2 linked regions of the Variovorax paradoxus B4 genome follow. The protein of the gene in region 2 interacts with the protein of the main gene of each other region in a pairwise test. Links are inferred from orthologs where the notes say so. Each region holds a gene or a part of one and is shown on either strand. Other genes may lie near its edges.

Evidence for each region.
Region 1: the proteins of bioB (region 2) and VAPA_RS02565 interact in binary tests that used the Escherichia coli proteins (3 or more experiments, as listed by UniProt). The link is inferred for Variovorax paradoxus B4 from one-to-one orthologs.

Annotation. Positions count from the first base shown.
Region 1 is NC_022247.1:554,843-569,723, reverse strand. The notes cover bases 6,734-9,567. They hold VAPA_RS02565 (class II glutamine amidotransferase), read left to right. Parts: upstream 6,734-7,683; coding sequence 7,684-8,451; downstream 8,452-9,567. Other genes in these bases: VAPA_RS02560 (TonB-dependent receptor), read left to right, coding at 8,587-9,567; VAPA_RS02570 (ABC transporter substrate-binding protein), read left to right, coding at 6,734-7,633. Also shown: VAPA_RS02605 (acetyl-CoA C-acetyltransferase), read left to right, coding at 1-6; VAPA_RS02600 (enoyl-CoA hydratase-related protein), read left to right, coding at 6-812; VAPA_RS02595 (acyl-CoA dehydrogenase family protein), read left to right, coding at 817-1,980; VAPA_RS02590 (6-phosphofructokinase), read left to right, coding at 2,027-3,283; VAPA_RS02585 (cysteine-rich CWC family protein), read left to right, coding at 3,288-3,518; VAPA_RS02580 (zinc-binding metallopeptidase family protein), read right to left, coding at 3,509-4,807; VAPA_RS02575 (DHA2 family efflux MFS transporter permease subunit), read left to right, coding at 4,935-6,419; more of VAPA_RS02570, read left to right, coding at 6,581-6,733; more of VAPA_RS02560, read left to right, coding at 9,568-10,818; VAPA_RS02555 (PepSY-associated TM helix domain-containing protein), read left to right, coding at 10,818-12,119; gshB (glutathione synthase), read right to left, coding at 12,082-13,035; VAPA_RS02545 (benzoate/H(+) symporter BenE family transporter), read right to left, coding at 13,032-14,297; VAPA_RS02540 (hypothetical protein), read left to right, coding at 14,469-14,881.
Region 2 is NC_022247.1:2,433,213-2,448,258, reverse strand. The notes cover bases 4,705-7,703. They hold bioB (biotin synthase BioB), read right to left. Parts: upstream 6,719-7,703; coding sequence 5,690-6,718; downstream 4,705-5,689. Other genes in these bases: VAPA_RS11315 (acetyl-CoA carboxylase biotin carboxylase subunit), read right to left, coding at 6,718-7,703; VAPA_RS11325 (VOC family protein), read right to left, coding at 5,202-5,693; VAPA_RS11330 (DinB family protein), read left to right, coding at 4,705-5,227. Also shown: VAPA_RS11360 (polyhydroxyalkanoate depolymerase), read left to right, coding at 1-1,171; VAPA_RS11355 (RnfABCDGE type electron transport complex subunit B), read left to right, coding at 1,168-1,803; VAPA_RS11350 (LysE family translocator), read left to right, coding at 1,800-2,438; drug/metabolite exporter YedA, read right to left, coding at 2,460-3,386; VAPA_RS11340 (Lrp/AsnC family transcriptional regulator), read left to right, coding at 3,502-3,999; VAPA_RS11335 (TetR/AcrR family transcriptional regulator), read right to left, coding at 3,989-4,627; more of VAPA_RS11330, read left to right, coding at 4,700-4,704; more of VAPA_RS11315, read right to left, coding at 7,704-8,766; VAPA_RS11310 (acyl-CoA carboxylase subunit beta), read right to left, coding at 8,787-10,331; methylmalonyl Co-A mutase-associated GTPase MeaB, read right to left, coding at 10,372-11,424; VAPA_RS11300 (GNAT family N-acetyltransferase), read right to left, coding at 11,418-11,894; scpA (methylmalonyl-CoA mutase), read right to left, coding at 11,905-14,067; VAPA_RS11290 (GntR family transcriptional regulator), read left to right, coding at 14,196-14,843; VAPA_RS11285 (IclR family transcriptional regulator), read right to left, coding at 14,967-15,046. UniProt on the Escherichia coli protein: Catalyzes the conversion of dethiobiotin (DTB) to biotin by the insertion of a sulfur atom into dethiobiotin via a radical-based mechanism.

The sequences.
Region 1 (14,881 bases), 1.9 Mb from region 2 along the record:
CTCTGATGAACGCACCGCAGCCTTATGTGCTTTACGAGCTGACCGACGGCATCGCCACGCTCACGCTGAACCTGCCGGCCAAGCTGAACCCGATTGCGCGAGAACTGCAGGTCGAGCTGCGCGACACGCTCGAGCGCATCCGCGACGACCGCGCGGTGCGCGCCGTGATCCTGACCGGCGCCGGCAAGGCCTTTTGCGTGGGCGCCGATTTGAGCGCGATGGCGCCCGGCCAGGAAGGCAAGTCGCTCGGCGCGCAGACCGCGGAGTGGATGCAGTCGCTCAGCAACCCGCTGATCGAGACGCTGCGCACGCTGCCCGTGCCAGTGGTGGCGGCCGTCAACGGGGCCGCGGCCGGCGCCGGCGTGGGCCTCGCGCTGGCGGCCGACGTGACGATTGCGGCGCGCAGCGCGTATTTCTACCTGCCCTTCCTGCCCAAGCTCGGCATCGTGCCGGACCTGGGCTGCACCTGGGCCATTCCGCGGCGCGCCGGCAAGGCGCGTGCAATGGGCATGGCCCTGCTCGACGAGCGCCTGAGTGCCGCTCGCGCCGTGCAGTGGGGCCTGATCTGGGCCTGCGCGGACGACGAACGGCTGCTGGAGGAAGCGCGCGCGATTGCGCAGCGGCTCGCCCGCCTGCCGGCGCATGCGGTCGTCGAGGCACGCGAAGCCTTCGAGGCCGCCGAGCGCCACACGCTGGCCGAGCAACTGCACTACGAAAGCGAACGCCAGCGCGAGCTGATCGACCGCCCCACGTTCCGCGAAGGCGTGAGTGCCTTCCTGCAGAAGCGCCCTCCAACGTTCCCCGGGCGCTGAGGCCATGATCGAACGCACGCTTTTCAGCGCCGACCACGAGGCCTTCCGCGACAGCTTCCGCCGCTTCATGGACAAGGAGATCGCGCCCTTCCACGAGGCGTGGGAAGAGCAGGGCTACGTGGACCGCGCCGTGTGGTCCAAGGCCGGCGGGAACGGCTTTCTCTGCATGGCGCTGCCGGAGGAATACGGCGGCGCGGGCGCCGACCTGCTCTATTCGGTGATCCAGTTCGAGGAACTCTGGGCGCGCGGCTTCACGGGCATCGGCTTCGGGCTGCACAGCGAGATCGTGGCGCCCTACGTCCTGCGCTACGGCACCGATGCGCAGAAGCAGCACTACCTCCCCCAACTCGCGAGCGGCGAGATGGTCGGCGCCATCGCGATGAGCGAGCCCGGCGCGGGCAGCGACCTGCAGGCGGTGAAGACCAGCGCCATCCGCCAGCCCGACGGCAGCTACCTGCTCAACGGCAGCAAGACCTTCATCACCAACGGCTGGCACGCCGACCTGGTGATCGTGGTCGCCAAGACCGACCCGGCCGCCGGCGCCAAGGGCATCAGCCTGTTCCTGGTCGAGCGCGGCATGCCGGGCTTCGAGAAGGGCAAGCGGCTCAAGAAGCTGGGGCTGAAGGCGCAGGACACCTCCGAGCTGTTCTTCAACGACGTGCGGCTGCCGGCCGACGCGTTGCTCGGCGATGCCGCGCAACTGAACCGCGGCTTCGTCTGCCTGATGGAGCAGTTGCCGTGGGAGCGGCTGCAGATCGCGATCAGCGCGGTGGCCGCATCGCAGGCCGCCATCGACCAGACCGTGGCGTACGTGAAGGAGCGCAAGGTGTTCGGCCAGCCGGTGGGCAGCTACCAGAACACGCGCTACACGCTCGCCGAGCTGCAGACCGAGGTGCAGGTGGCGCAGGTGTTCGTCGACAAGTGCATCGAGCTGCTGATGGCCGAGAAGCTCGATACCGCCAGCGCCAGCATGGCCAAGTACTGGACCACCGACCTGCAGTGCAAGGTGATGGACGCCTGCGTGCAGCTGCACGGCGGCTACGGCTTCATGTGGGAGTACCCGATCACGCGCGCGTATGCCGATGCGCGGGTGCAGCGCATCTATGGCGGCACGAACGAGATCATGAAAGAGGTGATCACGCGCGCGATGGGCCTGGGCGGGCGCTGAAACAGGGGCACTGGCGTCTGACTTGAGGCTGCGGGAGAATGGCCGCATGCCCATCCTCAACGCCTTCTACGCCCAGTCGGGCGGCGTCACCTCGGTCATCAATGCGTCGGCCTGCGGCGTGATCGAGACGGCACGAAAACATCCGGACCGCATCGGCAACGTCTACGCCGGGCGCAACGGCATCATCGGCGCGCTGACCGAGGAGCTGATCGACACCGGCGCCGAACCGGCCGAAGCCATCGCGGCGCTGCGCAGCACGCCCGCGGGCGCCTTCGGTTCGTGCCGCTACAAGCTCAAGTCGCTCGAGAAGAACCGGCGCGAGTACGAGCGGCTCATCGAGGTGTTCAAGGCGCACGGCATCGGCTATTTCTTCTACAACGGCGGCGGCGACTCGGCCGACACCTGCTTCAAGGTGAGCCAGCTGTCGCAGTCGATGGGCTATCCGCTGCAGGCGATCCACGTGCCCAAGACCATCGACAACGACCTGCCGCTGACCGACTGCTGCCCGGGCTTCGGCTCGGTGGCCAAGTACGTGGCGGTGTCGACGCTGGAAGCCTCGTTCGACGTGCGCTCGATGGCGGCCACCTCCACCAAGGTGTTCGTGCTCGAGGTGATGGGGCGGCATGCGGGCTGGATCGCGGCCGCCGGCGGGCTCGTGGCCGACCATGGGATTCCGGTGGTGGTGCTGTTCCCCGAGATCGAGTTCGACAAGGCGCGCTTTCTCGCACGCGTCGACGAGCTGGTGAAGCAGCATGGCTACTGCTCGGTGGTGGTGTCCGAGGGCTGCCACTACCCCGACGGCAGCTTCCTGGCCGAGCAGGGCACGCGCGACGCTTTCGGCCATGCGCAGCTCGGCGGCGCGGCGCCCGTGGTGGCGCAGATGGTCAAGGAGGCGCTGGGCCACAAGTTCCACTGGGCCGTGGCCGACTACCTGCAGCGCGCGGCCCGGCACATTGCCTCGGCCACCGACGTGAGGCAGGCCTACGAGCTGGGGCAGCGCGCGGTCGAGCTCGCGCTCGAAGGCCGCAACGCGGTGATGCCCACCATCGAGCGCACCTCCGATGCGCCCTATGCCTACCGCATCGGCAGCGCGCCGCTCGACGCAGTGGCGAACGTCGAAAAACCCATGCCGCGCGACTTCATCTCGGACGACGGCTGGGGCATCACCGACAAGTGCAGGCGCTACCTTCTGCCGCTGATCGAGGGCGAGGACTACCCCGCCTATCGCAACGGCCTGCCGGTGTACGCCACATTGCGGAACGTGGCCGTGCCCAGGAAGCTCCCTGCCTTCGAGCTCGCCTGACGTGATGGAAACGGCCACTGCCATCGACGCCACGCGCTGCCCGCTGTGCGGCGAGCAGAACCGCTGCGCCATGGAAGCCGCGCGCGAAACCGGCCAGCCGCAGCCGCCCTGCTGGTGCATGGCGGCCGACTTCGGCCATGCGCCTTTCGCGGCCCTGCCCCAGGCATCGCGCGGAAAGGCCTGCATGTGCGCCCGCTGCGCCGCGGGAACGCCTGCCGAGCCTCGTCAGGACTGAGCGGCGTCCTGCTGCTGGCTTTGGGCCGGCGGCAGCGGTACGCCGGGCGAAGCCGCCGCGGACACCGTACTGTCGCGCTGCTGCGTGATCACGCAATGGATGAACTGCAGCTTGCCGACGGCCACGCGCGGCAGCACGAAGGGGTAGTAGTCGGGCTGGCCCATGCTGCGCGAAAGCTCGTTGAGCACGTTGGTGAGCAGCACCCAGCCGTTGAGAAAATCCAGGAACCTGGCGGCGCCGGGATGCCCCGGCTGCCACAGGTCGTCCATGGTGAACAGGTCGCTCGCGAGCTCGACGTTGGTGGCGTCCACGCCAAAGCTCATGGCCGTGTCGGCGGTGTCGGCCATGTGCAGGTAGTGCGCCCAGGTCTCGGCCCAGTCTTCCCAGGGGTGCATGCTCGCGTAGCTGCTCACGAAGCGGTTGGCCCAGTCGGGCGGCGGGCCCTGTTCGTAGTGCTGCTGGAGCGCCGCGGCGTAGTCGGCGCGCTCGTCGCCGAAGAGCGCGCGGAACTCGTCCAGCCACGGCGTGGGCCGCACCAGCAGGTCCCAGTAGTAGTGGCCGACCTCGTGGCGGAAATGCCCCAGCAGCGTTCGGTAGGGCTCGCGCATTTCAGCCCGGATGCGCTCGCGCACCGCGTCCTCGGCCTCTTCGGCGTTGAGGGTGATCACGCCCTGTTCATGCCCGGTCATCACGTGCGGGCCGCCCGGCATGTTGCCGAGAAAGTCGAAAGCCAGCCCGTGCACCGGATCGGCATGGCGGCTGACCACCGGCAGCCCGAGCGCCAGCAGCTGCGAGATGAGCCGGCGCTTCGCATGCTCGAGCTTGCGCCAGAGTTCGCCGTTGCTCTCCACCGAAAGATCGGGGATGGTGCGGGTGACGCTGCAGGCCAGGCAGTAGCCGGGTGCGAGGCCGTCGGTGTTGAACGACGGGTCGTCGCCCTCGCGCGGGGCCGGCACCATCCAGTTGCAGCTGGCGGCGGTCATGAGGTTGGCGCAGCGGCGGTAGGTCCGGCCGCCGGGGTCGCCGAACACGGTGAAGAGTTCGGGCTCGGCGCCGTCTTCCGCTTTGTCTTGGTCCGGGACGGGCGCCAGCGGCACGACGCCCAGGCGTTCGATCACGTAGCCGAGCGGCGTGCGGCAGGCCAGGCACTGGCTGTTGCGCAGGAACACCGGCCGGCCGCACTGGCAGCGGTAGGCGCGGCTCACCGTCGGCGCCGCAAGCTCGGACGCGAGGTGGGGCGCGGCGTCCGGGTCGGGGGCCTCGGCTCGATCGTCGGTTCGAATATCCATGTCGTTGTTCTGGAGGCAGTGCGGGACAGCGGATGCATTGTGAGGCGGGCAGGCTCCGGCCTCGCCGAGCAAAGCCCGATATGCTTGTAGGACGACGGACCCGCATCGAAAGCCGGGGCCACCGCCCATGACCACCACCCCCAAGCCAGAAGCCGTGTCGCCGGCCCCGCCGTCCATCGGCACCCTGCGCGAACGCCACGGCCCGCGCTACCGCTGGTACCTGCTGCTTTCGGTGATGGTGGGGGTGATGGCGTCGATCATGTCCTCGACCATCGTCAACGTCGCGATTCCGGGCATGAGCCATCATTTCTCGCTGGGTCAGGAGCGCGCGCAGTGGGTGAGCTCGGGCTTCATGGTGGCTATGACGGTCTCGATGCTGACCACGCCCTGGCTCCTGTCGCGCTACGGCTACCGGCGCACCTACGTGGGCACCATGGTGCTGCTGCTGGCGGGCGGCATTGGGGGCGGGGTGGCCAACAACTTCTCGCTGGTGCTGCTGGCGCGCGTGGCCGAAGGGCTCGCGGCGGGCGTGGTGCAGCCCATTCCGGCCATCATCATCCTGCGCGCCTTCGAGCCGCACGAGCAGGGGCGCGCCAGCGGCATCTTCGGCATGGGCGTGGTGCTGGCCCCGGCCATCGGCCCGAGCATCGGCGGCGTGCTGGTCGACCTGTTCGGCTGGCGCTCGATCTTCTTCATGGTGGTGCCGTTCTGCCTGACCTCGATCTGGCTGGCCTACAAGTTCGTGCCCACCACGGCGCCCGGCGGCGTGGCGGCCACGCGCGGCAGCGGGCTCGACTGGCGCGGCCTGGCGCTGGGCACCGTGGGCACCCTCTGCCTGCTGAACGGACTGGTCGAGCTGCGCGGCGATTCGCCGGTCCAGGCAGGCCTGCTGCTCGCGGCCGCGGTGCTGGCCTTTGCCGCCTTCGTCTGGTGGCAGCGCCGGTTCGCGGCCACCGGCGGCGAACCGCTGATGAACCTGGGGCTGTTCCAGTACCGCCAGTTCGCCATGGGCAGCGTGGTCGCCTTCATCTACGGCACGGCGCTGTTCGGCTCGACCTACCTGCTGCCCGTGTACATGCAGGTCGGGCTGCAGCTGTCGGCCTCGCACGTGGGCACCATCCTGCTGCCGGCGGGCATCGTGCTGGCCGTGACCATTGCCGGCGTGGGCCGGCTGGCCGACCGGCAGCCGACCTGGATGCTGGTGAGCATCGGGCTGGTGCTGCTGGCGGCGTCCTTCGCGCTGATGGTGGTGCTCAGGCTCGACAGCGCGCTCTGGCTGCTGGTGGCGTTTGCCATCATCGGGCGCATCGGGCTGGGCTTCATCCTGCCCTCGCTCAACCTCGGCGCGATGCGGCCGCTGGCCAAGCCGCTGATTCCGCAGGGTGCCAGCGCGATCAACTTCCTGCGCATGCTGGGCGGCGCGGCCGGCGTGAGCCTGTGCGCCATCATGCTCGAGTGGCGTTTGGCGGCGCATGGCGATTCGCTGGCCAATGCCGCGAGCAGCCCCGCGCGGCTGGCGGCCTTCGACGAAGTCTTCCTGATGCTGGCCGGGCTGTGTGCGATTGCCATTTGCGCGGCCTGGCAGCTTCGGCAACCCACCCGACAAGGGTAAGCACTTAGTAATACTTAAGCACCCATCGTTTCTAATTGTTAGCATTTGTTAGCTCATGATGGGACGGGTGTTTCATGCAACGCAGAAGTTTTGTCGCCGGGACGGCAGTTTTCGCAGCGGGCCTGACCCATCTCTCATCCGCGCAGGCCGCCGAGGTGGGGGTGACTGACACCGAAATCATGCTCGGCAGTTCGGCCGTCCTGAGCGGCCCGCTCGGTTCGCAGATCAAGGTCGTGCACAACGGCGCCGGCCTGGCCTTCGATGCCATCAACGAACAGGGCGGCGTGGGCGGACGCAAGATCAAGCTGGTGGCGCTGGACGACGAGCTGAAGCCCGAGAAGGCGCTCGAAAACTACGGCAAGCTGCTGAACGACCATCGCGTGTTCGCCTTCTTCGGCTGCGTGGGCTCGGGCACCACGGCCGCCGCGGCCAAAGTGCTGCAGCAAAGCGGTGCACCCAGCGTCGGCGGCTATGGCGTGGGCGACAGCGCGCGCGAACGCGTGGCGGGTTCGGCCTACTTCGTGCGCGCCAGCAATGCACGCGAAGCGCAGGCGCTGGTCGAGCACCTGTCGACCATTGGCGTGAGCAAGATCGCGATCGCCCACCTGGACAACCCTGGCGGCGTCGAGGCTGTGAAGCTGATCGAGGCGGCCATGGCCACGCACAAGCAGACGCCAGCGGCGGTGGTATCGGTGAAGGGCGATGGCTCGACGTCCGCCGCCGCCGGCAAGATGCTGGCGGACAGCCAGTCCCAGGCCGTGCTGATGTACCTGGCCGGCACCGTGGCCGGCGAGGTGATCAAGGCGACCTACGGGGCCGGCAGCAAGCCGATGTTCTATGGCATGTCGATCGTGCCGGGCGAGGTCACGGCCAAGGTGGTGCAACTGCAGGCCAGCGGCCTGGCCATCTCGCAGGTCATGCCCTATCCCTGGGGCGAGGTGGAATCCGTCACGCGCGACTACCGCCGCCTGGCGGAGCGCGCGCAGGTGCCGGTGGGCTACGGCAGCTTCGAGGGCTACCTGAACGGGCTGGTGATGATCGAGGCGCTCAAGCGCACCGGGCGCGACCTGACGCGCGCGCGCCTGCATGCGACGCTGCGCGCCCTCAGGCTGCGCCTGGCCGGCATGGACATCGATTTCTCGACCGGCAGCACCACCGGTTCGCGCTTCATCGAAATGGTGCGCGTCACGCCCGAAGGCCGCTTCGTGCGCTGAACGGGCGGCCGGGTTCCCCAGGCGGTCGGCGCTCGCGCTCTAATAGCGCCATGTGCCAACTGCTTGGAATGAACTGCAACACGCCCACGGACGTGACCTTCAGCTTTACCGGCTTCGCGCAGCGCGGCGGCCGCACCGACCACCATGCCGACGGCTGGGGCATCGCCTTCTTCGAAGACCGCGGGCTGCGCCACTTCGTCGACCACATGCCCGCGAGCGAATCGCCGGTGGCCGAGCTGATCCGGCGCTACCCGATCCAGAGCCGCAACGTCATTGCGCACATCCGCAAGGCGACCCAGGGCGCCGTCAACCTGCAGAACTGCCACCCCTTCGTGCGCGAGCTGTGGGGCCGCTACTGGGTGTTCGCCCACAACGGCGACCTGAAGGATTTCCGCCCGCGGCTGCACGGCAACTTCCACCCGGTGGGCAACACCGACAGCGAGCACGCCTTCTGCTGGATCATGCAGGAGCTGGCCAAGTCGCATGCGGGCGTGCCGAGCATCGAGGAGCTCACGCTCACGCTGCGCGAACTGGCGCCGCAGCTTGCGGGCCACGGCACCTTCAACTTCATGCTGTCGAACGGCCAGGCGCTCTGGGCCCACGCCTCCACGCACCTCTGGTACGTGGAACGGCGCCATCCTTTCGTGACCGCGCAGCTGTCGGACGAAGACCTCGAGATCGATTTCGCACAGCACACCACGCCGAACGACCGCGTGGCGGTGGTCGTGACCGCGCCGCTCACCACCAATGAACGCTGGACGGCCTTCGCGCCCGGCGAACTGCACGTGTTCGTGGACGGGCAGCTGGCGCCGTTCTGAAGCGGCCCCGCTCAGCCGCTCGACTGACAACTTTTCTCTGACACTTTTCCGCAACATGGCGGGAAAGTTTCGAAATCATGGGCTGTGTTATCGAATAATAACGGTTCTCATTTGCATTACAGATTGAACCGTTCCATGTCCGCTGCTCCGTTTCTCCGGCTTCGCCCGACCGTGGCCGCCTCGCTGCTCGCCCTTCACGCAGTGGCGGCCCTTGCCCAGACCACCCCGGCGCAGCCGGCTCCCGCAGTGCCGGCAGCCTCGCCGTCGACAAACGGCACGCTGGCCACCATCACCGTCGAAGCCAGTGCCGACGCTTCGGCCGAGGGCCTGACCAAGCCCTACGCGGGCGGCCAGGTGGCGCGCGGCGGCCGCGTCGGCATCCTGGGCAACCAGGACATGATGAGCACGCCGTTCTCGAGCACCAACTACACCAACGAGCTGATCCAGGACCAGCAGGCCAAGAGCGTCGCCGACGTGCTGCTCAACGACCCGTCTGTGCGCCAGGCGCGCGGCTTCGGCAACTTCCAGGAGCTCTACGTGGTGCGCGGCTTCCCCGTGTACTCGGACGACGTCTCCTACAACGGCCTCTACGGCATGCTGCCGCGCCAGTACATCGCCTCCGAATTCTTCGAGCGCGTGGAAGTGTTCCGCGGCGCCAACACCTTCCTGAACGGCGCCGCGCCCGGCGGCAGCGGCATCGGCGGCGCGATCAACCTGCTGCCCAAGCGCGCCCCCAACGAGCCGCTCACCCGCGTCGGCTTCGGCGTGCAGACCGGCGGCCAAGGCTACGTGAATCTCGACCTGGCGCGCCGCTTCGGTCCCGACGACAGCCTGGGCGTGCGCGTGAACGCCGTGCGCCGCGAAGGCGGCACCGGCGTGTTCAAGGAAAGCCAGCAGCTCAGCGCCTTCGGCATCGGCCTCGACTGGCACAGCCGCAACGTGCGGCTGTCGGCCGACTTCGGCTACCAGAACTACGACCTGAAGGACGGCCGCCCGAGCCTCACGCCCTCCTCGACGCTGCCGATTCCCCGCGCACCCGACGCCGGGTCCAATTTCGCCCAGCCCTGGACCTACTCGAAGGAAAAGGACAAGTTCGCCACCTTCCGCGGCGAGGTCGACATCACCGACAACATCACGGCCTGGGCTGCCGGCGGCGTGCGCCGCAGCGACGAAGACAACGTGCTGTCGAACCCGACCCTCACCGATGCGTTCGGCAACACGAGCAACACGCGCTTCAACAACACCCGCAAGGACCGCATCGGCACCGCCGAGATCGGCGTGCGCGGCAACTTCGTCACCGGCCCGGTGAAACACACCGTGGTGGCCTCGGCTGCCACCTACAGCAACGACCGCGACAACGCCTACACGATCTCGCGCGGCAGCATTCGCAACAACATCTACGCGCCCTCCGCATCGCCCTACCCGATCGCCAACAGCTTCACCGGCAACACGCTCGAAGAGCCGCGCCTGACCGACAAGATCGACACGTCGAGCATTGCCATCGCCGATACCATGTCCTTCCTGGACGACCGCCTGCTGGTCACGCTCGGCGCGCGCCGCCAGACCATCAAGCAGACCAGCTTCGCCTACACCACGCTCAAGGAAACGAGCGCCTACGACAAGAGCAAGGCCACGCCGGTGGCCGGGGTCGTATTCAAGATCACGCCGACCGTGTCGGCCTACGCCAACTACATCGAAGGCCTGGTCAAGGGCAACGTGGCGGGCACGACGGTGAACAACCGCCCGGTCACCAATGCCGGCGAAGTGTTCGCGCCCTACCAGGCCAAGCAGAAGGAAATCGGCGTCAAGTACGACGGCGGCACGCTCGGCGCCAGCGCCGCGTTCTTCACCACGGACCAGCCCACGTATTACTACTCGGGCCAGACCTACGGCCTCTACGGCAAGCAGCGCAACCAGGGCCTCGAGTTCTCGGTGTTCGGCCAGCCGACCAAGGGCCTGCGCCTGCTGGGCGGCCTGACGCTGCTCGACGCCAAGCAGAAGAACACGCAAGGCGGCGCCACCGACGGCCTCACCGCCATCGGCGTGGCCAGGCAGCAGGCCAACCTCGGTGCCGAGTGGGACGTGCCGGGCGTACGCAACCTGTCGCTGAATGCGCGCCTGCTGTACACCTCCAAGCAGTACGCCAACGCCGCCAACACCCAGCAGATCCCGGGCTGGACGCGCTTCGACGTCGGCGCGCGCTACCTGGTCGACCTGGGCAACGGCCGCGCGCTCACGCTGCGCGCACGCATCGACAACCTGTTCAACAAGTCGTACTGGGCGTCGGTGGGCGGCACACAGGGCTCCAACTACCTGGTCCTCGGCGCACCGCGCACCTTCGCGGTGAGCGGCACCATCGACTTCTGATGCGCGCCCTCGCGACCGCCGTACACCGCTGGGCGGGGCTGGCGGTGGCCCTCTTCCTCGTCGTCTCGGGCCTGACCGGCGCCGTCATCTCGTGGGACCACGAGATCGACGGCTGGCTCAACCGCAAGCTCTACGACACTCCGAGCCGCGGTCCCTTCAAGGACCCGTTCGAGCTCGCCGCCGCCGTCGAGGCACACGATGCGCGCGCGCGGGTCGCCTACCTTCCGCTGGGTTTCGAGGAAGGCCACGCCGCCGGCTACTTCGTGCAGCCGCGCACCGACCCGGCCACCGGCGAGCCCTTCAGGCTCGGCTACAACCAGGTGTTCGTCGACCCGGTGAGCGCCGAGGTGCGCGGCCGCCGCGACTCGACCGCGATCTCGCTCAAGCCCGAGACGCTGATGCCGTTCCTGCGCAAGCTCCACTACATGCTGCACGTGCCGGCGATGTGGGGCACCGACCGCATCGGCTGGTGGATCATGGGCACGGTGGCGCTGGTGTGGCTGCTCGACAGCTTCGTCGCGCTCTATCTCACCACGCCGCGCCGGCTGCGCCAGCCAGTGCATCCGGAGCACCGGCCCGCGGGCGTCTGGTGGCAGCGCTGGAAGCCGGCCTGGACGGTGCGCTGGGCGGCCGGCGGCTACAGACTCAATTTCGACCTGCACCGCGCGGGCGGGCTGTGGATCTGGATGCTGATCATCGTCATCGCCTTCACCTCCTTCTCGCTGAACCTCTACAGGGAGGTGTTCCATCCGATGCTCTCGCTGGTGTCGAAGACCACGCCGGGCCCGTCGGCGCTGGTGCCGCTCGCGCCGCTGGGCACGCGCATCGAGCCCGTCATCGGCTTTCGCGAGATCGTGGCCCGGGCCGAGGCCGAGGCCCGGCGCCGCGGCTGGACCACGCCGCTGGGCGGCGTGTTCTACAACGCGCGCGGCGGCTTCTACAACATCTCGTTCTTCGACCGTGCCTCGCACGACGACAGCGACGGCATGGGCCTGTCGAACCTGTACCTCGACGGGCGCGACGGCCACCTCATCGGCAGCAACCGGCCGTGGCACGGCACGGCGGCCGACGTGTTCGCGCAGCTGCAGCTGCCGCTGCATGGCGGGCGCATCCTCGGGCTGCCGGGGCGCATCCTGATGTCGGCCATGGGGCTCGCGGTGGCGATGCTGTCGATCACCGGCATCGTCATCTGGGCGCGCAAGCTGCGCTCGCGGCGGCTGCAGGACCGGCGCCAGCGCGAACCGGCCGGCGCGGCGCCCGCGCTCAGGCAGGGCGCAGGGTTTTCTCCAGCGCGTCGATGAACATCGCCGGCACGTCGAAGCCGGTCTGCTCGGTGATCTCCTGGAAGCAGGTCGGGCTGGTCACGTTGATCTCGGTCACGGAGTCGCCGATCACGTCGAGCCCGATCAGGAGCAGGCCGCGCGGCGCGAGTGCACGGCCCACGGTTTCGGCGATCTCGCGGTTGCGCGGCGTGAGCGGCTGCGCCACGCCCTTGCCGCCGGCCGCCAGGTTGCCGCGCACTTCGGAGCCCTGCGGAATGCGCGCCAGCACGAACGGCGCCGGCTCGCCCGCGATGATCAAAATGCGCTTGTCGCCCTGCACGATGTCGGGCACGAAGCGCTGCACCATGATGGTCTCGGCGCCGTTCTTGTTGAGCGTCTCGACGATGGAGCCGAGGTTCAGGCCGTCCTTCGTCACCCGGAAGATGCCCATGCCGCCCATGCCGTCGAGCGGCTTCAGGATGATGTCGCCGTGCTCGGCATGGAAGTCGCGCACGGCCTGCGCGCTGCGCGTGACCAGCGTGGGCGTGGTGAACTGCGGAAACTCCATGATCGCGAGCTTCTCGGGATGGTCGCGCAGCGCGCGCGGCTTGTTGACCACGTGCGCGCCTTCGCGCTCGGCCTGCTCGAGCAGGTGGGTGGCGTAGATGTACTCGGCGTCGAAGGGCGGGTCCTTGCGCATGAGCACGGCGTCGAAGTCCTTCAGCGCCTTCGATTCGCGGATGTCCTCGCGGTACCAGGCCTTGCTGTCCCCGGTGAGCGTGATCTGCTGCACGTTGGCCGTGACCACGCCGCCCGACACCCACTGCAGGTCTTCCGGCAGGCAGGCCGCGATGCGGTGCCCGCGGCGCTGGGCCTCGCGCATCATCGAGAAGGTGGTGTCCTTGTAGATCTTGAAATGATCGAGCGGATCGGCGACGAAGAGGATGTTTTTCATCTGGGAGTCTTTCCGGCGCCGGGTGCGGCCGCCATGTTGCTGCTGTCTGGCGCGATGTTGCCGGAAGCGGCGATGTCCTTGCCGGCGGAGGCCTTTGTGCGCCCGGCCTGCTGCACCGCGAGGGCGAGCGCGCCCGCCACCACGCCCCAGAAGGCCGAGCCGATGCCCGCGATGGCCACGCCCGAGAGCGTGACCAGGAAGGTGATGATCGCGGCCTCGCGGTGCGGCTCGTCGCGCACCGCGGCAGCCAGCCCGCCGCCGATGGTGCCCAGCAGCGCGAGGCCGGCAATGGCGGCGACCAGTTCTTTCGGAAAGGCCGTGAGCAGCCCGGTGACCGCCGCGCCGAAGAAGGCGATCACCACGTAGAGGGCGCCGCAGCTCACCGCGGCCGTGTAGCGGCGCGCCGGGTCTTCGTGCGCCTCGCGGCCCATGCAGATGGCGGCGGTGATCGCGCCCAGGTTCAGGGCAAAGGCGCCGAAGGGCGCGAGCACCAGCGTGGCGAGCCCGGTTGCCGTGATGATCTTGCTGATCGGCAGGTCGCCGTAGCCTGCGGCGCGGATGGTGGCCACGCCCGGCAGGTTCTGCGATGCCATGGTGACGATGAAGAGCGGCAGCGCCAGGCTCACGATGGCCTGCCAGCTGAACACCGGCATGGTGAACACCGGCCAGGTGAGCGAGAACTGCACCGCGGACACGCTCATCTCGCCGCGCGCCGCCACGAAGGCCATGGCCACGAGCAGCGTGAGCGGCACCGCATAGCGCGGCAGCAGGCGCTTGGCCACCAGGTAGGTGCCGAGCATCAGCAGCACCAGCGGCAACGCGGTTTTCGCGGCGATGAACGCGTCGAGCCCGAAGCGCGCGAGCACCCCGGCCAGCAGGGCGGCGGCAATGGCCATCGGGATCCTGTTCATCACCCGCTCGAACCATCCCGTGGCGCCCGCGAGCACAACCAGCGCGGCGCAGGCGATGAAGGCGCCGACCGCCTCGCCCATGCCATAGCTGCCGGCCGCCACGGCGAGCACCGCGGCGCCCGGCGTGCTCCAGGCGATCATCACCGGCTTGCGCCACCACAGCGACAGCACGATGGAAGGCAGGCCCATGCCGATGCCCAGCGCCCACATCCACGAGGCCGCAAGCTCGGGCGTGGCGCCGAAGGCCTGCGCGGCCTGGAACACGATGGCCACCGAGCTCGTGAAGCCCACGAGCACCGCGACGAAGCCCGCGGTGAAGGCCGAGAGGCTCAGATCCTTGAAAAAACGCATCGGGCGATTGTGCCGGGGACGCCCTGGCTTCGCCCAGCCGCCGGCTTCGGCCGTGCCCTCAGAGATTGTCGACAATTTTTATCTCATAACGTCAACAATCGGCATGAGAATTGCTGCAGCACCGTCGTGCTTCCCGCCATGCACCGCCATGGCCCACATGCTGGAGAACCCATGAACACGCCTGCTTCTTCCGATGCGCCACCATTGCCGGGCCCTTCCACGCCCGCCGAAGTGGTCGACGAGTTCCTTCGCCTCGTGATGATTCCCGACCCGCAATCGGCGTCGCGCTTCACCGCGCCCGACATCCGCATCCGCTTCACCGGCAACCGCGAAATGCAGGCGCCCGGCGACACCTCGGCCTTCAATGCGAAGCGCTACGCCTGGGTGAAGAAGAAGATCGAACACACCGAAGTGGTGGCGGGCGGCACGGCCGAGGAAACCGTGGTCTACAGCCTCGGCACGCTCTACGGCGCCTGGCCCGACGGCACCGCCTTCGAGGGCAACCGCTATGTCGACCGCTACGTGGTGCGCCACGGGCTCATCAGCCGGATGGACGTGTGGAACGACAGCGCCGAATGGCTGCT
Region 2 (15,046 bases):
CAAGCCTTTTTGCGAGCTGCGCCGCTTCAAGCGCTTCACCGACGAACCGCACATCCTCAAGACGCTCAAGAGCCAGCCCGTGGTGCTGATCGTGGCGCCGCTGTCGGGCCACTACGCCACGCTGCTGCGCGACACGGTGCGCACCATGCTGCAGGACCACAAGGTCTACATCACCGACTGGAAGAACGCACGCCTCGTGCCCATGTCGGAGGGCGAGTTCCGCCTCGACGACTACGTCAACTACGTGCAGGAGTTCATCCGCCGCCTGCAGGCCGAGTACGGCAACTGCCACGTGGTGAGCGTGTGCCAGCCGACCGTGCCGGTGCTGGCGGCCGTGTCGCTCATGGCCAGCCGCGGCGAACAGCTGCCCCTCACCATGACGATGATGGGTGGCCCCATCGACGCGCGCAAGTCGCCCACCGCGGTCAACAACCTGGCGATGAACAAGAGCTTCGAGTGGTTCGAGAACAACGTGATCTACCGCGTGCCGCAAGGCTTTCCGGGCGAGGGCCGCCGCGTGTACCCGGGCTTCCTGCAGCACACGGGCTTCGTGGCCATGAACCCCGACCGCCACGCCAGCAGCCACTACGACTACTTCAAGGACCTCATCAAGGGCGACGACGCGAGCGCCGAGGCCCATCGCAAGTTCTACGACGAGTACAACGCCGTGCTCGACATGGACGCCGACTATTACCTCGACACGATCCGCACCGTGTTCCAGAAGTTCGAACTCGTGAACGGCACCTGGGACGTCAGGAACCCCAAGGGCCAGATCGAGCGCGTGCGCCCGCAGGACATCCATTCGACCGCCCTGCTGACCGTCGAGGGCGAACTCGACGACATTTCGGGCTCGGGCCAGACCGAGGCCGCGCACAGCCTGTGCACCGGCGTTGCCGCTTCGCAGCGCGAGCACTACGAAGTCAAGGGCGCGGGCCACTATGGCATCTTCAGCGGCCGCCGCTGGCGCGAACTGGTCTACCCCGAGGTGCTGAAGTTCATCGCGGCCCACGACCAGCCCCAGCGCCGCGCCGGTGCGCGCGAAAGCCTGCCGGCCGAAGACCGGATCAAGCCGGGGCGGAACACGGCTGCCGTTGCAGCCAGCAAGAATGTCGCAGCCAGGAAAGCGGCGGCGGTTGCCGCCGTCAAGAAGCCCGCGGCACGCAGGAAGTGAACGGGCTGGCCGCACGCATCCACGATGCACTGCCGCAGACGCAGTGCACACGTTGCGGCTACCCCGATTGCGCAGGGTATGCGCAAGCCGTGGCTGACGGCCAGGCTGGCATCAACCAATGCCCGCCCGGCGGCGCGGAAGGTGTTGCCAGGCTGGCGCGGCTCACCGGCCGCGAGGCGCAGCCTATCGCCCCGCAGTTCGGCACCGAAGGGCCACGCGCCATGGCGGTCATCGACGAAGCCTGGTGCATCGGCTGCACGCTCTGCCTGGATGCCTGCCCGACCGACGCCATCGTGGGCATCAACAAGCGCATGCACACCGTGATCGAAGCGCACTGCACGGGCTGCGAGCTTTGCATTCCGGCCTGCCCCGTCGATTGCATCTCGCTCGAGGTCGAGACGCCGGGCCGCAGCGGCTGGCAGGCCTGGTCGCAGGCACAGGCGGAGGCCGCGCTGGGGCGCTACAAGCTGCATGCCGAGCATCGTCGTACCGACAAGCGCAAGGGCGCGGAAGAAGCGCCCGCCATCGCCGAACCGCAGGCTGCCGACACGCGCAGGCGATCCATCGTCGAAGCCGCGCTGGCGCGTGCCCGCGCCGCCTCGCAACAACGACCACCCGCCGCCAAGCCATGACCCTCGACACCCTGCTCATCTACGTCGTCGCCTCGATCGCACTGGCCGTGATCCCCGGCCCGACGATGCTGCTGGCATTGTCCAACGGCATCGACGGCGGCATGCGCCGCGCAAGCTGGGGCATTGCCGGCGCGTCGCTCGGGAGCGTCACGCTGATCGCGGTGGTTGCGCTCGGGCTCGGCTCACTGCTGGCCGCGTCGGAACTGCTCTTCAACGCGATCCGCGTGGCGGGTGTCGCCTACCTGGTCTGGCTCGGCGTCAAGCTGTGGCGCAGCGACGCAACCGACCTCGGCACGGCGCTGGCCAAATCCGCCATCGAGGTTCGCCCGCATGGCCGCGTCGCGCTCATGCGCAGCCTGCTCGTCGCGCTGTCGAACCCCAAGACGGTGCTGTTCTTCGCCGCTTTCCTGCCGCAGTTCATCGACATCGCCAAGCCGCAGGGCACGCAGTACCTGCTGCTCGGCGCGATCTTCGTGGCGCTCGACACCTGCGTGATGCTGGCCTATGCGGCCGCCGGAACGCAGGCCGTGCGCTGGCTCTCGCGCCGCGGCCTCAAGATGCTGAACCGCAGCTGCGCGGCCGGCATGTGGCTGCTGGCCGCAACGCTGGCCTTCTGGCGCCGTCCAGGTACCTGAACAGCGCGGGGCTCAGCCCTCTTAGCTCTCTTTCGCCTTCTGCGGGCGCTTGAAGAGCAGCAGCAGAACGCCGGCCAGCACCACGGCCACCGCGTACCACTCGAAGCGCGTCACGGTTTCGTTGGCAATCCACACGCCCAGCAGCATTGCGATCACCGGATTGACGAAGGTGTAGCTCGCGGCCAATGCGGCGGGCGCCCTCGCGAGCAGCACCATGTAGGCATTGAACGCGATCAGCGAGCCGAACACCACGAGGTAGAGCCAGGCCGCGGCGGCCTCGGGCCGCGGCGGCCACACCAGCTGTTCGCCGGAGAGGGCCGAGAGCGCCAGCAGCACCACGCCGCCGCAGATCATTTCGCTCGCGAAGCCCATCGCACCGGGCGCGAGCGGCAGGCTGCGCTGGCTCAGCACGCTGCCCATCGACCAGCAGATGCAGGCAATGGAAATCGCCGCCAGCCCCGCGGGCGACGACTGGAAGCCGCTGCCCTGCGTCAGCATCAGCACGCCGATGAGCCCGAGCGCAATGCCCGCCGCCTCCAGCCGCGTCGGCTTCACGCCCCAGATCAGGTTGAGCAGCGCAATCAGCAGCGGCACCACCGCGATGAAGGCCACCACCAGCCCGGAGCCGATCGACACTTCGGCATGGGCCGTGCCGCCCATGCCGCCACCCAGCATCAACGCGCCGACCACGAGGGCATTGCGCCACTGCTCGCGCGAGGGCCAGGCGGCCCCGCGCCAGCGCATCCAGGCAGCGAGCAGCACGCCCGCGAACAGGAAGCGCGAGCCCATCTGAAGAAACGGCGCGAAGCTGATCAGCGCGTACTTGATCGCCAGATAGGTCGAGCCCCAGACCACCCAGGTGGCGGCCAGGCAGAGCCACAGCAGCGGTGGCAGCGCGGTGCGCGCGGGACCGGACGCGGCTTGGGCGGGGGATGCGAGAGTGGGCATGTCGATGTTGTCTTGTTGGTAGAGAAACGCCGTCCATGGTATGAAAGCAATCTTCTCGCAACCATGCACATTTCATGGTTCTTTGCGTTCCGTACCGTCGATTTGAAGGAGTTGCATGGACTTCACCTTGAACCCCGCGCTGGATGCCCACGACACCCGCATCCTGGCCGAACTGCAGGCCGATGCGCGGCTCACCATGGCCGAACTCGGCCGGCGCGTGCACCTGAGCCAGCCGGCCGTGACGGAGCGCGTGAAGAAGCTCGAGGCCGCGGGCGTGATCAGTGGCTACCGCGCGACCGTGAACCTCGGCAAGCTCGGCTACGGCATCCGCGCGATCATCCGCGTGGGCCGCGCCGACTATGCGCGCGTGGTGGAACTGGTGCAGCAGACGCCCGAATGCGTCAATGCCTACAACGTGACAGGCGACGACAGCTGGATCCTGGAGATCGCGGTCATCGACGTGAGCCACCTCGATGCGGTGGTCACCAAGTTCTGCATCCTCACCGAGACGGCCACCTCGATCATCCTGAACCCGGCGCGCGAGCACCAGCCGATGCTGCCGCCTCAGCGATCGGACGTGAAGCCGCCGATCAAGAAGGTGCTCAACGCGTAGACGGTTGCCGTTCGTGCACCAGGTAGGCCATGACCAGATCGACGAGCTGCCGGCGAAACGCGGGTGAAGCGACCAGCCCGGCGCGAGCCGCTGCGTGAATCGCGCCCTCCACGGCGCCCGACAGCACCAGCGCCATGGCCTGCGCACGCGTTGTGGGCTGCCGCCCTCGCAGCGCCTTCACGACTTCCACATAGGCATCGGCGTACGCCTGCTCGAAGCCGTCTGCCGCCTGCGCCTCACCCGTGTGCGCAGGCGCAAGCTCCAGCAGCGCGCGATGCAGGCCCGGCTTGCCCGCGTGCACCGCGACCAGGCCATCGACCAGCGTCTCGGCGCACGCCCTGGGCGCACCCCGGCATGCGCTGGCGGCGCGGAGGGCCGCCAGCACTTCGTCGAGATGATGCCTTCGGATGGCCTCGACGATGGCGTGCTTGTCGGGAAAGTATTGGTAGAGCGAGCCGATGCCCACGCCCGCGGCTTGTGCCACTTGATTGGTCGAGAAGCCGGCCGCGCCGCCGGTTGCAAGAATGCGAGCAGCCGCCTCGACGATGGCATCCACCGTGGCCTTCGAGCGCGCCTGGCGCGGCGCTTTGCGCATGGCGGCCGTGGGTCTGGCAATGCGAGTAGACATGGTGCAGGGGGCGAAGCGACAATGCGAGCAGATTACTCGCATTTTAATCGCAGCATCAGGAGGTTCCACTGCATGCCGTCTCGCTCGCTTCTCCAGCGGCTCTTCGCCTACCGGCGCTGGGCAGACAACGAGCTTCTGGCCTGCCTGGAAGGCCTGGACGCGCAAGCGCATGGCGCCACCAGGGACGCATCGCTGCACCTCGTTCACCACAATCACCTGGTGGACCGCGTCTTCGCCGCCCATCTGGACGGCGAGCCGCACGGCCTTGCTTCGGTCAGCGCCACCGGCACGCTCGCGCTGCACGAGCTGCGCGATCGCAACGACACATGCCTGGCCTGGTACGAACGCTACATCGACGCCGTCTCGCCCGAAGCACTGGCCGAGACCCTGTCCTTCGTCTTCACTGATGGAGACACGGGCTGCATGTCGCGTGAAGAGATGCTGCTGCATGTGCTGACGCACAGCAGTTATCACCGCGGCGAAGCCGGACGCCTGCTGGCGGCAGCGGGCGCCGAGCTGCCCTGGGACACCTTCGCCGTCTTCCTGCACCGGAGCGAACCGGCGCGCCGAAACCTCAGGGCTGGCGCGCCAGCGCGCTGAAGGCGCTCACCACCTCCGGCGGCGCCTGCACCATCTCGATCAGCACGCCCTCGCCGGCGATCGGAAACTCGTCGTTCGCCTTCGGGTGCAGGAAGCAGATGTCGAAACCCGCCGCGCCCTTGCGGATGCCGCCGGGCGCAAAGCGCACGCCCTGCGCGGCGAGCCACTCGACGGCCCTGGGCAGGTCATCGATCCACAGGCCCACGTGGTTGAGCGGCGTGGCGTGCACGGCCGGCTTCTTCTCGGGGTCGAGCGGCTGCATCAGGTCGACCTCGACCTTGAACGGCCCGCTGCCCATCGAACAGATGTCCTCGTCGACGTTCTCGCGCTCGCTCTTGAAGGTGCCCGTGACCTCGAGCCCCAGCATGTCGACCCAGAGCTTCTGCAGCCGCAGCTTGTCGGGGCCGCCGATGGCGATCTGCTGGATGCCCAGCACCTTGAAGGGGCGTGCGGCGGCGGTAGTCATGCGGCGCAACCTTCCGGCTGCTCCTGCACCTGCCGCGCATTGAGGCCGAGCTTGCGCAGCAGCACCGTGTCGGCTTCGACGTCGGGATTGCCGGTGACGAGCAGCTTGTCGCCATAGAAGATCGAGTTCGCGCCGGCCATGAAGCACAGCGCCTGAACGGCATCACCCATCTGCTGGCGCCCCGCCGAGAGCCGCACGCGCGCCGTCGGCATCGTGATGCGCGCGACGGCGATCATGCGTACGAAGTCGAAGGGATCGACCGGCTCCGAATCGGCCAGCGGCGTGCCCGGCACGCGCACCAGGCTGTTGATCGGCACCGACTCCGGATAGGGGTCGAGGTTGGCCAGCTGCGCGATCAGCCCCGCGCGGTGCACCGGCTGCTCGCCCATGCCCACGATGCCGCCGCAGCACACGCTGATGCCGGCGCTGCGCACATGGGCCAGCGTGTCGAGCCGGTCCTGGTAGGTGCGCGTGTCGACGACGTCGGTGTAGTACTCGGGCGCGGTGTCGAGGTTGTGGTTGTAGTAGTCCAGGCCTGCGGCCTTGAGCTGGTGCGCGTGGTGCGGCTCCAGCATGCCGAGCGTGGCGCAGGTCTGCAGGCCCAGGCCTTTCACGGCCTCGACCAGCACCGCCACCTTCTCGACGTCGCGGTCCTTCGGCGCGCGCCATGCGGCGCCCATGCAGAAGCGCGTGGCACCGGCGTCCTTGGCGGCCTGCGCGGCGCGCACCACCTCGTCGACCTCCATGAGTTTCTGCGCCTTCACGCCGGTGTCGAACTCGGCCGACTGCGGGCAGTAGCCGCAGTTCTCCGGGCAGCCGCCGGTCTTGACCGAGAGCAGCGTCGCCAGCTCGATGTCGCCTTCGGGAAAGTGCTGGCGGTGCACCGTCTGCGCCTCGAACAGCAGGTCCATCAGCGGCTTGTCGAGCAGCGCCTGTATCGCTTCGACCGTCCACGGGCCTTGCGGCGCCGCGGCCTTGGTGGGCCGGTGCAGCGTGACCGTCTGTTGTAAATCGTTGGCACCCATCAGTTGAACTCCAGAATGATTTGATCGACCGCGAGCGATTCGCCCTTGCCTGCCGAGATCTTGCCGACCACGCCGTCCTGCGTGGCGAACAATACGTTTTCCATCTTCATGGCCTCGATCACGGCCAGTTTCTCGCCGGCGCGAACCTGCTGGCCCGGCTGCACCGACACCTCGACCAAGAGGCCCGGCATCGGCGACATCAGGAACTTGCTCAGGTCCGGCGGCGCCTTGTAGGGCATCAGCCCGAGCAGGCGCGCGCCTTGGGGCGACAGTACCATCGCCTCGACCTGCGTGCCGTCGTGCGACACGCGCAGCGCCAGCGGGTTCTTGCCGGCCCCGCGCTCGACCTGCGCGGTGAAGGGCCGGTCGTTGACCGTGCCCTGCACGCGAATGGCACCGAGCGCAAAGCCGCTGTCGATCTTGTAGTTTTTGCCGCCCACGGCGACGGCGCTGGCGCCGGTCTTGCCATGGAAGTCGGTGACCGAAACAGGGTGATGCACGTGCTTGCCCTCCGGACCCAGCTCCACCACCACGAACTGCTCGCCCACCTTCACGCCATGGCCTTCGAGCTGCCCGCTGATGCCCGAGGCCCGCGCGCGGTAGCGGCGGTGCACATACGCCGCGAGCGCGATCAGGAACGAAGGATCGGCGTGCGGCACGTCTTCCGCATGAAAGCCGTTGCCGTAGTGTTCGGCGATGAAGCCGGTGTTGAAATCACCCGCCACGAACTTCGGATGCGCGAGCAGCGCGGCCTGGAACGGGATGTTGCTGCTGATGCCGCGGATCACGAAGCCGTTGAGCGCCTCGCGCATGCGTGCAATCGCGTGCTGCCGATCCTTGCCGTGGACGATGAGCTTGGCGATCATCGAGTCGTAGTACATCGGAATCTCGCCGCCGTCGTACACGCCGGTGTCCACCCGCACGCCGTTCAGGTGCTCGGTGTCGCTCGCGAACATGGTCTCGGCCGGCGGCTGGAACCTCACCAGGCGGCCGGTCGAAGGCAGGAAGCTGCGGAACGGGTCCTCGGCATTGATGCGGCATTCGATGGCCCAGCCGTTGCGCTTGACCTCGGCCTGCGTGAGCGGCAGCTCTTCGCCGGCCGCCACGCGGATCATCAGTTCGACCAGGTCGAGCCCCGTGATGCATTCGGTCACCGGGTGTTCCACCTGCAGCCGCGTGTTCATCTCGAGAAAGTAGAAGCTCTGGTCCTTGCCGACCACGAACTCCACCGTGCCCGCGCTCTGGTACTTCACGGCCTTGGCCAGCTGCACCGCCTGCTCGCCCATCGCACGGCGCGTGGCATCGCTGATGAAGGGCGAAGGCGCCTCCTCGATCACCTTTTGATGCCGGCGCTGGATCGAGCACTCGCGCTCGTTCAGGTAGATGACGTTGCCGTGCGAATCGCCCAGCACCTGGATCTCGATGTGGCGCGGCTCCTCGACGAACTTCTCGATGAACACACGGTCGTCGCCGAAACTGCTCAGCGCCTCGTTTCGGCACGAGGTGAAGCCCTCGAAGGCTTCCTTGTCGCTGTAGGCCACGCGCAGGCCCTTGCCGCCACCGCCGGCCGAGGCCTTGATCATCACGGGGTAGCCGATGTCCTTGGCGATCTCGACGGCGCGCTCGGCCGTCTCGATGGCGTCGTTCCAGCCCGGGATGGTGTTCACCTGGGCCTCGTTCGCAAGCTTCTTGGAGGCGATCTTGTCGCCCATGGCCGCGATCGAATAGTGCTTCGGCCCGATGAAGGCAATGCCCTCTTCCTCGACCTTGCGCGCGAAGGCTTCGTTCTCCGACAGGAAGCCGTAGCCCGGATGCACGGCCTCGGCGCCGGTTTTCTTGCAGGCTTCGATGATGCGGTCGGCCTGCAGGTAGCTCTCGCGGCTCGGGGCGGCGCCGATGTGCACGGCCTCGTCGGCCAGCTCGACGTGGCGGGCTTCCTTGTCGGCTTCCGAGTAGACGGCGACGGTGAGGATGCCCATCTTCTTGGCCGTCTGGATGACGCGGCAGGCGATTTCGCCGCGGTTGGCGATCAGGATCTTCTTGAACATGTTCTTCTTCTCCGTGCCGCTCACAGTGGGATGTTTCCGTGCTTGCGCCACGGGTTCTCGAGCTTCTTCTCGCGCAGCATCACCAGCGAGCGGCAGATGCGCTTGCGCGTTTCGTGCGGCAGGATCACGTCGTCGATGTAGCCGCGGGCGCCCGCCACGTACGGGTTGGCGAAACGCGCCTTGTACTCGGCCTCGCGGGCCGCGAGTTTCTCGGGGTCGTTCTTGTCCTCGCGGAAGATGATTTCCACCGCGCCCTTGGCGCCCATCACCGCGATCTCGGCGCGCGGCCAGGCCAGGTTGACGTCGCCGCGCAGGTGCTTGGAGGCCATCACGTCGTACGCGCCGCCATAGGCCTTGCGCGTGATGACGGTGATCTTGGGCACCGTGCACTCCGCATACGCATAGAGCAGCTTGGCGCCGTGCTTGATGATGCCGCCGTACTCCTGCCCCGTGCCGGGCATGAAGCCGGGAACGTCGACGAAGGTGACCACGGGAATGTTGAAGGCATCGCAGAAGCGCACGAAGCGCGCGGCCTTGATGCTGCTCTTGATGTCCAGGCAGCCCGCGAGCACCAGCGGCTGGTTGGCCACGATGCCGATGGTCTGGCCTTCCATGCGCGCGAAGCCGATCACGATGTTCTTCGCGTAGTCGGGCTGCAGCTCGAAGAAGTCGCCGTCGTCCACCACCTTGAGGATCAGCTCCTTGATGTCGTAGGGCTTGTTCGGGTTGTCGGGCACCAGCGTGTCGAGCGAGTAGTCGGGCCGGTCGGCCGGGTCGCCCTGGCCGTTGTTGCCCAGGCGCACCGGCGGCTTCTCGCGGTTGTTGAGCGGCAGGTAGTTGTACAGGCGGCGCAGCATCATCAGCGCCTCGACGTCGTTCTCGAACGCCATGTCGGCCACGCCGCTGCGCGTGGTGTGGGTGACGGCGCCGCCGAGCTCCTCGGCCGTGACGCTCTCGTGCGTCACGGTCTTCACCACCTCGGGGCCGGTGACGAACATGTAGCTCGAGTCCTTCACCATGAAGATGAAGTCGGTCATGGCCGGCGAGTACACCGCACCGCCCGCGCACGGGCCCATGATCATGCTGATCTGCGGCACCACGCCGGAAGCCATCACGTTGCGCTGGAACACGTCGGCATAGCCGCCGAGCGAGGCCACGCCTTCCTGGATGCGCGCGCCGCCCGAATCGTTGAGACCGATGACGGGTGCGCCGACCTTCATGGCCTGGTCCATCACCTTGCAGATCTTTTCGGCATGCGCTTCGCTGAGCGCGCCGCCGAACACCGTGAAGTCCTGGCTGAACACGAACACCAGGCGGCCGTTGATCATCCCGTAGCCGGTGACCACGCCGTCGCCGAGAATCTTCTGCTCGGCCATGCCGAAATCGACCGAGCGGTGCTCGACGAACATGTCCCATTCTTCAAAAGTGCCGTCGTCCAGCAGCAGCTCGATGCGCTCGCGCGCCGTGAGCTTGCCCTTGGCGTGCTGCGCGTCGATGCGCTTCTGCCCGCCGCCCATGCGCGCCTGCGCGCGCTTCTTTTCGAGTTGTTCGATCAGTTCTTGCATGGTGTGCTTCCGAAGCTGTGGTCCTGAATTTCGTGTGTTGTCATGGTCTGGCGGTGATGGCGGCCGCCGCAAGCAGCTGGCGCGCCGCCGTCGATGCGGGCAGCGAGCCCTCCGCCACCTGCTGGGTGAGCTGCGGCAGCAGTTCGCGCACCTGCGCGTGCTGCCTGAAGGCCTGCTTGAGGCCGGCGTCGATGCGTTCCCACATCCAGGCGGTGGCCTGTTTTTCGCGGCGCCTGGCGAGCTTGCCGTTGGCGGTCTGCAGTTGCCTGAATTGCATGACGGCATCCCAGAAGGCATCGACGCCCGTGCCCGCGAGCGCGCTGAGCTGCAGCACCCTGGGCAGCCAGAAGCGCACCTCCGCGCCGCTGTGCGCGTCGTGCACCGCGTGCGCGTGCTCCGGGTTGCCCTGGTGGCCGAAGAGGCGCAGGGCAGAGGTGATCTGTGCCTGCGCACGCGTCGCGGCGTCCTTGTCGATGTCGGCCTTGTTGATGACGACCAGGTCGGCCAGCTCCATCACGCCCTTCTTGATCGCCTGCAGGTCGTCGCCCGCATTGGGCAGCTGCATCAGCACGAACATGTCGGTCATGCCGGCGACGGCGGTCTCGCTCTGGCCCACGCCCACGGTCTCGACGATCACGATGTCGTAGCCGGCGGCCTCGCACACCAGCATGGCCTCGCGTGTCTTCTCGGCCACGCCGCCGAGCGTGCCGCTCGACGGACTCGGACGGATGTAGGCGCGCTCGTGCACCGAGAGCCGCTCCATGCGCGTCTTGTCGCCCAGGATGGAGCCGCCCGAAACGGTGGAGGACGGGTCGATGGTGAGCACCGCGACGCGGTGCCCCTTGTCGATCAGCAGCAGGCCCAGTGTTTCGATGAAGGTCGACTTGCCGACGCCCGGTACGCCCGAGATACCGAGGCGAAACGAATTGCCGGTGCGCGGCAGCAGCGCGGTGAGCAGTTCGTCGGCCTGCGCGCGATGGTCGGCGCGGGTCGATTCGAGCAGCGTGATGGCCTTGGCGATCGCCCGGCGCTGCGCCATGCCGTCCGATTCGGCGATCGCGCGTTCCAGGGCGGCGGAAGCCGGGTTCAGCACGCGTCCCCCGGGGACGTCACGCGCCAGCGGTAGTGCAGGTCGACGCCCTCTTCGCCCTCGAGCACGAAGCCGTGCCGCAGGTAGAAGCGGTTGGCATCGCTCTGCACGAGCGCGGTGAGCTTGATGTCCACCTGCTGTTCGCGCGCCTGCGACTTGGCCCACTCGAGCACCCACTCGCCGATGCCCAGGCCCTGGAAGCCGGTGCGCAGATAGAGGTGGTCCAGCCGCAGCGCATCCGCGTCCTCGGGCTTGAGCGTGACGAAGCCGATGCGCAGCTCGCCGTCGAGCACGATGTGGTGCATGAAGGGCACGACGAATCCGGCCTGCAGCCGCTCGCGCGAGCGCGCCGGGTCGAAGCGCCCCACGCGCTCCAGGCTGGGGCGCATCGCATCGACGCGCAGGGCCAGCATGGCCTCGAAATCGCTGGATTCAACCGGCTGCAGCGACAGCCGCGACAAGAGATCGCCCACGCTCTGCTTCTCAGGCCGAAACCGCCGCGCGAATCTGCTCCAGCACGTCCTTGGCGCTGGCCGGGATGGGCGTGCCCGGACCGTAGATGCCCTTGACGCCGGCCTCGTAGAGAAAGTCGTAGTCCTGCCGCGGGATCACGCCGCCGACGAACACGATGATGTCGTCCGCGCCCTGCTTCTTCAGCTCATTGATGATGGCGGGCACCAGGGTCTTGTGGCCGGCTGCGAGGGTGCTCACCCCCACCGCGTGCACATCGTTCTCGATGGCCTGGCGCGCGCACTCTTCGGGCGTCTGGAACAGCGGCCCCATGTCCACGTCGAAGCCCAGGTCGGCGAAGGCCGTGGCCACCACCTTGGCGCCGCGGTCGTGCCCGTCCTGGCCCAGCTTGGAGATCATCACGCGCGGGCGGCGGCCCTGTTCCTCGGCGAAGGCGTTGATTTCGGTCTTGAGCGTTTCCCAGCCTTCGGCCGAGTCATAGGCAGCAGCGTACACACCGGTCACCTTTTGCGTGTCGGCCCGATGGCGGCCGAATGATTTTTCGAGCGCGTCCGAAATCTCGCCCACCGTGGCGCGCTGGCGCACCGCATCGATGCTGAGTGCGAGCAGGTTGCCGGTGTTGTTCTCGGCGGCGTCGGTGAGCGCGTCGAGCGCGGCCTGCACCTTGGCGGCGTCGCGCGAGGCGCGGATCTTTTGCAGCCGCGCCACCTGCTGCTCGCGCACCATCACGTTGTCGATGGAGAGGCTGTCGATCGCGTCTTCGGTCTTGAGCTTGTACTTGTTGACGCCGACGATCACGTCCTTGCCCGAGTCGATGCGCGCCTGCTTTTCGGCGGCGGCCGCCTCGATCTTGAGCTTGGCCCAGCCGCTGTCGACCGCCCTGGTCATGCCGCCCATCGCCTCGACCTCTTCGATGATGGCCCAGGCCGCATCGGCCATGTCCTGCGTGAGCTTCTCCATCATGTAGCTGCCGGCCCAGGGGTCGACCACGTTCGTGATGTGCGTCTCTTCCTGGATGATGAGCTGCGTGTTGCGCGCGATGCGCGAGCTGAACTCGGTGGGCAGGGCAATGGCTTCGTCGAGCGCATTGGTGTGCAGGCTCTGCGTGCCGCCGAACACCGCGGCCATCGCCTCGATGGTGGTGCGCACGATGTTGTTGTACGGGTCCTGCTCGGTGAGCGACCAGCCCGAGGTCTGGCAGTGCGTGCGCAGCATCAGGCTCTTGGGGTTCTTCGGGTTGAACTCCTTCATGATGCGGCACCACAGCAGGCGCGCGGCACGCATCTTGGCCACTTCGAGATAGAAGTTCATGCCGATGGCCCAGAAGAAGGAGAGGCGCCCGGCGAAGCCGTCGACGTCCAGGCCCTTGGCCAGCGCGGTCTTCACGTACTCCTTGCCGTCGGCCAGCGTGAAGGCCAGCTCGAGCGCCTGGTTGGCGCCGGCTTCCTGCATGTGGTAGCCGCTGATCGAGATCGAGTTGAACTTGGGCATCTTCTGCGCCGTGTACTCGATGATGTCGCCGATGATCCGCATGCTCGGCCCGGGCGGGAAGATGTAGGTGTTGCGGACCATGAACTCCTTGAGGATGTCGTTCTGGATGGTTCCGCTCAATTGGTCCTGGCTCACGCCCTGCTCTTCGGCCGCGACCACGTAGCCCGCCAGCACCGGCAGCACGGCGCCGTTCATGGTCATGGACACGCTCACCTTGTCGAGCGGGATCTGGTCGAACAGGATCTTCATGTCCTCGACCGAATCGATGGCCACGCCGGCCTTGCCGACGTCGCCCGTCACGCGCGGATGGTCGCTGTCATAGCCGCGGTGGGTGGCAAGGTCGAAGGCCACGCTCACGCCCTGCCCGCCGGCGGCCAGCGCCTTGCGGTAGAACGCATTCGACTCTTCCGCGGTCGAGAAGCCCGCGTACTGGCGGATGGTCCAGGGACGCACCGCGTACATCGTGGCCTGCGGGCCGCGCAGGTAGGGCTCGAAGCCGGGCAGCGTATCGGTGTACTTGAGCCCCTGCAGGTCGGCGGCGGTGTAGAGCGGCTTCACAGTGATGCCGTCCGGCGTGAGCCAGTCGAGCGCGCCCAGGTCGCCACCCGGCGCCGACTTGGCGGCGGCCTTGGCCCAGTCGTCGAGGTTGGCAGGCTTGAAGGTGGGTTCGGGTGTGCTGCTCATGAGGGGCTGTTTCGCAGTGTCTTGCAGGGTAGTCGCAAATTCGCCTGCAAGGATTTGCAAGCCGGCCGAGAGTCTAACCGATCCTGTAATTATTAATTCAAACTCGTTTTTGCGGTACAGTCCGCCCCATGTCCGCCGTCACCCTTACCCCCCGCGCCCTCTATGAAGAGGTGGCCGAGCTGCTGCGCCAGCGGATCTTCCGCCGGGAGCTCGAGCCGGGCAGCTGGATCGACGAACTCAAGCTGGCCGAGGAATACGGCATCAGCCGCACGCCGCTGCGCGAAGCCCTGAAGGTGCTGGCGGCCGAAGGCCTGGTGACGATGAAGGTGCGGCGCGGTGCCTACGTCACCGAGGTGTCCGAGCAGGACCTGGCGGACGTCTACCACCTGCTCTCGCTGCTGGAAAGCGATGCGGCCGGCGTGGTGGCCGAGCGCGCCAGCGATGCACAACGCGCCGAGCTGAAGGCGCTGCACGCCGAGCTGGAAGCGGCAGGCGCCCCCGGCAAGGAAGACCGCGAGCATTTCTTCGCGGTCAACGAGCGCTTTCACATGCGCCTCCTGGCCATTGCGAACAACAAATGGCGCGACCAGATGGTGGCCGACCTGCGCAAGGTGATGAAGCTCAACCGGCACAACTCGCTGCTGAAGGCGGGTCGCATTGCGGAGTCGCTGGCCGAGCACCGGTCGGTGATGGCGGCCATCGAAGCCCAGGATGCCGCGGCCGCGATGGCACGGATGCGCGAGCACTTCAAGAACGGCCTTGAAGCCGCTAATTAGGCTCTCCCCCAGTCTTCGCGCACTTCGTGTCGCGCGCGCCACCCCCTTCCGAGGGCAACGCCGGAGGACCGGCGAAGCCGGATCCTCGGTGTTTCACGAACAGATTCGGGTCGGCGCCGCGGGTCAGTCGGTGCTGACGGTTCCAGTTTCCTGGGAGATTCGCTGGGCTGTTTCCAGCAGCCTTGGGGCCACGCGGCCGAGCA